Regions from separate parts of the Mesorhizobium sp. M7A.F.Ca.MR.176.00.0.0 genome, predicted to be linked through region 1. Evidence: riboswitches for the same ligand, from Rfam matches in the RefSeq annotation. Region 1 holds a riboswitch; the other holds the start of a gene.

Region 1 (4,202 bases):
CGCCTTCGGCGACACCTTCTCCCACAAGGGGAGAAGGGAAGAGGCGCCCAGCCTCAATAAATATCGAAGTCGAAATATTTGGCCTGGATCTTCTTGTAGGTGCCGTCGGCAACGATCGCGTCGATGGCTGCGTTGAGCTTGTCGCGCAGGGCCGTGTCTTCCAGGCGCACGGCAATGCCGGCTTGCGTTTCGGTGCCCTTGACGTCGCCGACCAGCTTGCAGCAGCCGTCGCTTGCCTTCTTCAGCCAGTCCATCAGCACGAACTTGTCCGAGATCACGGCGTCAAGACGACCGTTGGTCAGGTCTGTGATCGCCTCTTCCTGGGTGGGATAGAGTTTTGCCTCCGCACCCGCCTTGCCATATTCATTCTGGGCATAGTCGGCCTGCGTGGTCGAAGCCTGGGCGCCGACCGTCTTGCCGGCCAGTGCCGATGGTTCGGTCGAGGTGAGATCGCTGTCCTTCGGCGCCACCAGAGCCAGCGGTGTCGTATAATATTTGTTGGTGAAGGCGACCTGCTTCTTGCGCTCCTCGGTGATGCTCATCGAGGCGATGATGGCGTCGAACTTCTTCGCCTGCAAAGCGGGAATGATGCCGTCCCAGTCCTGGGTGACGATTTCACACTCGACCTTCATCTGCGCGCATAGTGCATTGGCGATGTCGATGTCGAAGCCTTCGACCTTGCCGTCAGCCGTAATGGTGTTGAACGGCGGATAGGCGCCCTCCGTGCCGATCTTGATTTTCTCCTGCGCCTGCGAAAGCGAGCCGGCCGCCACCACCAGCATGGCAGCGCCTGCTGCCGATACGATCCATTTTGAAATCTGCATTTTCTTGGTTCCCCTTGCAGTGTTTCGTTTCAAGGTCAGCGTAACCAAGCATGGCGGGGCAGAGTCAGGCAAGCTGAGTCTGGTCGGGACCGAAGGCCATCAATCGATTAGGTCGATTTCAAATTCGGGTAGCCTTTGCCACTTGGCAAAAGGATTTGGATCACGCCGCCAATACTCCAGCACTTTGACTGGCTCAACACTCAGGTCGCCGTTCTCGGCATGCAAACCTGCTGGAGGCTCGCCCATTGCCAAAGTCTTCGACCGGGTCAGATGGTCGGCTCTCTCAAACTGGGCGGTGTGCCCGCATATCAACTGCAGGTATTCAGGACCACCGCGCGCCCGAGCCAATACAAGGAGGCATTCCGTTGGCCTACCATACGCGCCCATGCCTGGACGAAACGGAGCAAAGCGCGGCACGTCATGGACATCCCACCAAATCGGTTTGCTGTCGGTTAGCGATAAGATGTCGTCATAGGGGTCGTTCATTGAACTCACCGCTCTTCCAGTACGAACCATCTCCTGCCGAGTTTTCACAAGAGCTCCGCCGGATCAAGTATTCAGCGCGCGGCGCGGAAATGCTTGGACAGCTTCAGGCCCTGCGCCTGATAGTTGGAGCCGAGATCGGTGCCATAGAGGGCCTGCGGCCGCTTCAGCATATGCTCGTAGACCAGCCGGCCGACGATCTGGCCATGGTCGAGAATGAACGGCACTTCATGGCTGCGCACTTCCAGCACCGCCCGGCTGCCCGTGCCGCCAGACGCGGAGTGGCCGAAGCCCGGATCGAAGAAGCCGGCATAATGGACGCGGAATTCGCCGACCAGCGGATCGAAGGGCGTCATCTCGGCGGCGTAGAGCGGCGGCACGTGCACCGCCTCCTGGCTGACGAGGATGTAGAACTCGTCGGGATCGAGCACCAGTTCGCCGGCGCCGCTCTTGTGGATCGGCTCCCAGAAGTCGACGACTTCCTGCGCGGCGCGCTTGTCGACATCGACGAGGCCGGTGTGATGCTTGCCGCGGTAGCCGACCAGGCCGTTTTGGTCGCCGTTGAGGTCAATCGACAGGGCGATGCCGCCGCCGGAAATGTTCGGCGGCTCGGTAGCGACCAGCATCTCGGCGCGATGCAGGGCGTGCAGCTCGGCTTCCGAGAGCAGCGCATTGCCGGTGCGGAAGCGGATCTGCGACAGGCGCGAGCCGGTGCGCACGACGATCGGGAAGGTGCGGGGGCTGACTTCCAGAAAGAGCGGGCCATGATAGCCGGCAGCGATCTTGTCGAACTCGTGGCCGCGATCGGTCATGACGCGGGTGAAGATGTCGAGCCGCCCGGTCGAGCTCTTCGGATTGGCCGAGGCCGAAATGTCCGCCGGCAGCGCCAGGCTTTCAAGCAAGGGCACGATATAGACGCAGCCGGTCTCCAGCACCGCGCCCTCGGCAAGATTGATCTCGTGCAGCTGCAGCCGGTCGAGCTTTTCCGAGACCTTGTGGTTGGGGCCGGGCAGGAAGGAGGCCCGCACCCGCCAGGCCTTGTCGCCGAGCCTGAGATCGAGACTGGCCGGCTGGATCTGGTCGGCGTCGAGCGCACGCGCCGACTTCAGCGCGCCGGACTGGAACAGCGCCGATATGTCCTGATCGGGAAGAATGCCTGTCTGCCGCAAGGCTCCACTCCTGCTTGGTACAAACCTCTTAATGAAGCCGGCAATTGACGCAAGCGCGGTGCGGGTCTAAAGGGTCGTTATCCCGTGGTGATTTGGCCGGTCGGCTTGCAGCCACGTTAAACAAGTCGCTAAAGGACCGTCGGGCCGCAAGGCCGTATGGACCGGTTGCGACTTTCGCGGCCGGTTTTTTTGTGTCTGGAAGAAAAGCGATGAGCACCAAGAAGCACAACTGGAAGCCTCAGACGGCACTCGTGCACAGCGGAACGCTGCGTTCCGGTTTCGGCGAAACGTCGGAAGCGATTTACCTGACCCAGGGCTATGTCTACGAAACGGCACAGGCCGCCGAAGCCCGTTTCAAGGGCGAGGAGCCAGGCTTCATCTATTCGCGCTACGCCAATCCGACCGTCGACATGTTCGAGAAGCGCATGTGCGCGCTCGAAGGCGCCGAAGACGCCCGCGCCACCGCGTCCGGCATGGCAGCGGTGACGGCCGCCCTTCTGTGCAGCGCCAAGGCCGGCGACCATATCGTGGCGGCGCGTGCGCTGTTCGGCTCCTGCCGCTGGGTGGTCGAGACGCTGGCGCCGAGATACGGCATCGAGGCGACGCTGGTCGACGGCACCGACATCGCCAATTGGGAAAATGCGATCAAGCCGAACACCAAGCTGTTCTTCCTGGAAAGCCCGACCAATCCGACGCTGGAAGTGGTCGATATCGCCGCTGTCGCCTCGCTTGCCAATTCGATCGGCGCAAGGCTGATCGTCGACAATGTCTTCGCCACGCCCCTGCAGCAGAAGCCCTTGCAGCTCGGCGCCCATATCGTCGTCTATTCGGCGACCAAGCACATAGACGGCCAGGGGCGCTGTCTCGGCGGCGTCATCCTGTCGGACAAGAAGTGGATCGACGAGAACCTGCACGATTATTTCCGCCATACCGGTCCAAGCCTGTCGCCGTTCAACGCCTGGACGCTGCTGAAGGGCCTGGAGACGCTGCCGCTACGCGTGCGCCAGCAGACGGAAAGTGCCGGCCGGATCGCGGATTTCCTGGCCGAGCGGCCGGAAATCGCCCGCGTCATCTATCCCGGCCGCGCCGACCATCCGCAGGCCGACATCGTCAAGAAGCAGATGTCGGGCGGCTCGACACTGATCTGTCTCGACGTCAAGGGCGGCAAGCAGGCGGCCTTCGCCTTGCAGAACGCGCTCGACATCGTCTTGATCTCCAACAATCTCGGTGACGCCAAGAGCCTGATCACCCATCCGGCGACGACGACGCACAAGAATTTGAGCGACGAAGCGCGCGCCGAGCTCGGCATCGGGCCGGGCACGCTCAGACTTTCGGTTGGGCTGGAGGACACCGACGATCTGCTCGAGGACATCGCGCAGGCGCTGAAGGCCAGGTAGCGCGCGCGAGCGTCGTCACAGGATTACAGGCCGACCGCCTTGCGCAGCACTTCGTTCATGCGGGTCTGCCAGCCATCGCCAGCGGCCTTGAAGCGGTCGAGAACGTCGGCGTCGAGGCGTAGCTGTACGGCACGTTTGGGCCGGGCAAGCGGCGGCCGGCCAACCTTGCGGCGCGAAACGGCATCGGTTGGCTGCGCATCCGGATCGGCTTCGGCCGCAGCGGTGATCTTGGCATCTTCTTCGTCGGTCATCGCGGCAAGCGCCTTTTTGGCCAACGCCAAAGCGTCAGCACGTGACAGCTGGGGCGCAGCAGCCTCACGGCGTACGAT
Region 2 (4,208 bases), on a different contig from region 1:
CGTTTTCTGGTCCATGGCGGCGATGTCGAGGTGATCGAGAACAACTGGCCGGGCCATCTGATCATCATCGAATTTCCCGACAGGCAGCATGTGCATGGCTGGTACAATTCGCCCGCCTATCAAGCGATTCTGGCGCTGCGCACGGACAATTCGGAGGCCGACGTGGTGTTTGCTGACGGCGTCGAACATCCGCACAAGGCCACGGACATCCTCGATTAGCTTGCGGCTACTGCCGTTTCAGCAGGAACACTGCCTGCTGGCCGAAGAAGTTCCAGAACCACCACGGCATCGACAGGCCGATCTTCTGGCCGTTGGCGTCGAGAGCGGTTGCCTTCTCGACGGTCGCGCCGAGCTCGTCGCACAGATTGACGAAGTCGCGGATGGTGCAGAAGTGGATGTTGGGCGTGTCGTACCAGGAATAGGGCAGGTCCTTGGTCACCGGCATGCGGCCGTTGACGAACAGTGACAGACGCACACGCCAATGGCCGAAATTGGGGAAGGAGACGATGGCGCGATTGCCGATCCTGAGCAGTTCGTCGAGCACCAGCTTCGGGTTGCGGGTGGCCTGCAGCGTCTGCGAGAGGACGACGAAGTCAAAGCCCTTGTCGGGATAGAATTCGAGATCCTTGTCGGCATCGCCCTGGATGACCGAGAGGCCGCGCGCCACGCATTCGTTGACGCCGCGCTGCGACAGCTCGAGCCCACGGCCGTCGACCTGCTTGCTGTCCTGCAGCAATTCGAGCAGCGAGCCGTCGCCCGAGCCGACATCGAGCACGCGCGACTGTGGTGGGATGAGGTTGGCGACGACTTCAAGGTCGACGCGCTGGTCGCGGTTGACGCTCATAGGCCCAGCCCTCTCGCCCTGGCGGCCGAGCCGATGAAGCCGTTGATGGCGGCAAACAGTTCCGGCTCGTCGAGCAGGAATGCGTCGTGGCCGCGGTCGGTCTCGATCTCGACGAAGGATACCGATGCTCCGGCGGCGTTGAGCGCATGCACGATCGAGCGGCTCTCCTCGGTCGGAAAAAGCCAGTCCGAGGTGAACGACACCAGGCAGAAGCGGGTTTTCGTGCCGGCGAAAGCATCGGCCAGCCGGCCGCCATGGTCGGCGGCAAGGTCGAAATAGTCCATCGACCGCGTCATGTAGAGGTAGGAATTGGCGTCGAAGCGATCGACGAAGGTCATGCCCTGGTGGCGCAGATAGCTTTCGATCTGGAAGTCGGCGTCAAAGCCGAAGGTCAGCGCTTCGCGATCCTGCAGATTGCGGCCGAACTTGCGGTGCAGGGCGGCTTCCGACAGGTAAGTGATGTGGGCGGCCATGCGCGCCACCGCCAGGCCCTTTTCCGGGCGTTTACCGTGCTCGAAATATTTGCCGCCATGCCAGTCCGGATCGGCCATGACAGCCTGGCGGCCAACCTCATGAAAGGCGATGTTCTGCGAGGAATGGCGCGCGCCGGTGGCGATCGGCAGCGCCGAGAAGACGCGCTCCGGATAGCTCGACGCCCATTCCAGCACCTGCATGCCGCCCATCGAGCCGCCGAGCACGCAAAACAGTTTCTCGATGCCGAAATGGTCGATCAGCATCTGCTGCGCCCGCACCATGTCGCGAATGGTGATAATGGGCAGGTCAAGCCCGTAGGGCTTGCCGGTGGCGGGATTGGTCGAGGCCGGACCGGTGGACCCAAGGCAACCGCCGATAACGTTGGAGCAGATGACGAAGAAGCGATTGGTGTCGATGATCTTGCCGGGGCCGATCAGCACTTCCCACCAGCCAGGCTTGCCGGTCACCGGATTGGTGCTGGCGACGTGCTGGTCTCCGGTCAGTGCATGGCAGACGAGGATGGCGTTGGAGCGGGCATCGTTCAGCGTGCCGTAGGTCTGGTAGGCGATCTGGAACGGTGACAGCAGCGTGCCGGCGTCCAGCTTGAGCGGCTTGTCGGATCCAAAACGCAAAACCGGGCTCGACGGCTGGTCGACCTCGTTGTTGGTTTTGCGGGCGCGCAGAACGGCCATGACATCCATCTCACACTTTGAGCCCACGCATCGCGCTTGTCGAAAGTCGATGCCGATACGGGTGTCCGGCCGGGGCGGACAACAAAAAACCGGCATTGCAGTCGCAAAGCCGGTTACAGGATGCAAACGGCCCTTTAGCAAGTTGTTTAACGTGGCTGCAAGCCGACCGGCCAAATCACCACGGAAGTTCGCACCCCTTCTAGGGCTGTGGCGCGCCGTCGTCAACGGCCAGCCCTGGGCGATGGCTGTCGCCTCTCGACATTGCAGGCCACGGCTTGTATTTCCGCTGCGGCTTCCCTCAGGAAGCGTTCTCGACGGATTTTGCGACATGAGCCAGACACCGGACCAGGCACGTCCAACCCCGCGTGCGGGCATCATGGACATCGACGCCTATGTGCCGGGCAAGAGCACGGCGCCCGCCGGCGTCGCCAAGGTCCACAAGCTGTCATCAAACGAGAATCCGCTAGGGCCCTCGCCGAAAGCGATCGAAGCCGCGCGCGAGATTGCCGGCAAGCTCGACATCTATCCCGACGGCACCGCCAGGCGGCTGCGCGAAGCGATCGCCGAGGTGCACGGCCTCAACCCGCAGAACATCATCTGTTCCAACGGTTCCGACGAGATTCTCGGCCTGCTGGCGCAGACCTATCTGGCGCCCGGCGACGAGGCCGTCATCACCGAACACGCCTTCATGGTCTACAAGATCTACATCCAGTCGGCGGGTGCCGTTCCGGTGACGATCAAGGAAAGAGACGAGCGCGCCGACATCGACGCCATCCTGGCCGCGGTCACGCCGCGCACCAAGATCGTGTTCCTCGCCAATCCCAACAACCCGACCGGCACCTATGTACCGTTCCAGGAGGTACGCCGGCTGCATGCCACGCTGCCGAAGAACGTGCTTCTGGTGCTCGACGCGGCCTATGCCGAATATGTCCGCCGCAACGACTATGAGGCCGGCATCGAACTGGTCGGCAGCACCGAGAACGTGGTGATGACCCGTACCTTCTCCAAGATCGGCCTGGGTGGCGCGCGGATCGGCTGGATGTATGCGCCGATGCATATCGTCGACGCCATCAACCGCGTGCGCGGTCCCTTCAACGTCAATGCGACGGCGATCGAGGCCGGTATCGCAGCCATCCGCGACCGCGCCCATGTCGAGCGCAGCGTGGCGCACAACGAGACCTGGCTTGCCTGGTTGAGCGAGGAATTCACAAAGCTCGGGCTGCGGGTAACGCCGAGCGTCGGCAATTTCGTCCTCATTCATTTTCCCGATGACCAGAAGCATTCGGCGGCGGCGGCGGACGACTATCTGACGGCGCGCGGCTATATATTGCGGCGCGTTTCGGGCTATGGCTTTCCCAACGCGTTGCGCATGACCGTCGGCACCGAAGAGGCCAATCGCGGCGTTGTCGCCGCTCTCACGACATTCCTGAAAAGCTAGAGACCATGACATCACCGATGTTTGAAAAGATCGCGCTGGTCGGCATCGGCCTGATCGGCTCGTCGCTGGCCCGCGTCATCCGCCGCGAAGGTCTCGCCCGTCACTTGGCCATTTCGACCCGCAGTGCCGCGACACTGGCGCGAGCCGAGGAACTCGGGCTGGGCGATAGCTATACTACCGATGCGAGAGAAGCTGTCCGCGATGCCGACCTGGTCATCGTCTCGGTGCCGGTCGGCTCGTCCGGCGCGGTGGCCGAGGAAATCGCGCCGGCGCTGAAGCCGGGCGCGATCCTCACCGATGTCGGCTCGACCAAGGCGTCTGTCATCGCGCAGATGCAGCCTTATGTGCCTGAAGGTGTCCATTTCATTCCCGGCCATCCGCTGGCGGGCACGGAAAAATCCGGCCCCGACGCCGGTTTCGCCGACCTGTTCGACAATCGCTGGTGCATCTTCACGCCGCTGCCCGACACCAACCCGGACGCGCTGGAGAGGCTGTCGGAGTTCTGGCGCCGCTGCGGTGCCAACATCGACACGATGGACCCGCAGCATCACGACATGACGCTGGCCATCGTCTCGCATTTGCCGCACATCATCGCCTACAACATTGTCGGCACCGCCGATGATCTGCAGTCGGTGACCAAGTCCGAAGTGATCAAATATTCGGCTTCCGGCTTCCGCGACTTCACCCGCCTTGCCGCCTCCGACCCGACCATGTGGCGGGATGTCTGCCTGCACAACAAGGACGCCATCCTTGAAATGCT

What was found. Region 1 has a riboswitch for S-adenosylmethionine ahead of EOB59_RS04845 (O-succinylhomoserine sulfhydrylase). Riboswitches for the same ligand answer to the same signal wherever they lie in the genome.
Positions count from the first base shown of each region.
Region 2: another riboswitch for S-adenosylmethionine. It lies ahead of EOB59_RS09200 (homoserine O-acetyltransferase); the one in region 1 lies ahead of EOB59_RS04845 (O-succinylhomoserine sulfhydrylase).

Region 1 is NZ_RZTC01000008.1:38-4,239, forward strand. Features, by position in the region: gene EOB59_RS04830 (ABC transporter substrate-binding protein) at 54-824, opposite strand; gene EOB59_RS04835 (hypothetical protein) at 924-1,310, opposite strand; gene EOB59_RS04840 (2'-deoxycytidine 5'-triphosphate deaminase) at 1,382-2,476, opposite strand; SAM riboswitch at 2,551-2,628, shown strand; gene EOB59_RS04845 (O-succinylhomoserine sulfhydrylase) at 2,686-3,873, shown strand; gene EOB59_RS04850 (BrnA antitoxin family protein) at 3,897-4,202, opposite strand, start outside.
Region 2 is NZ_RZTC01000019.1:17,898-22,105, reverse strand. Features, by position in the region: gene EOB59_RS09210 (DUF1330 domain-containing protein) at 1-219, shown strand, start outside; gene metW (methionine biosynthesis protein MetW) at 227-844, opposite strand; gene EOB59_RS09200 (homoserine O-acetyltransferase) at 841-2,010, opposite strand; SAM riboswitch at 2,125-2,202, opposite strand; gene hisC (histidinol-phosphate transaminase) at 2,339-3,448, shown strand; gene EOB59_RS09190 (prephenate/arogenate dehydrogenase family protein) at 3,454-4,208, shown strand, end outside.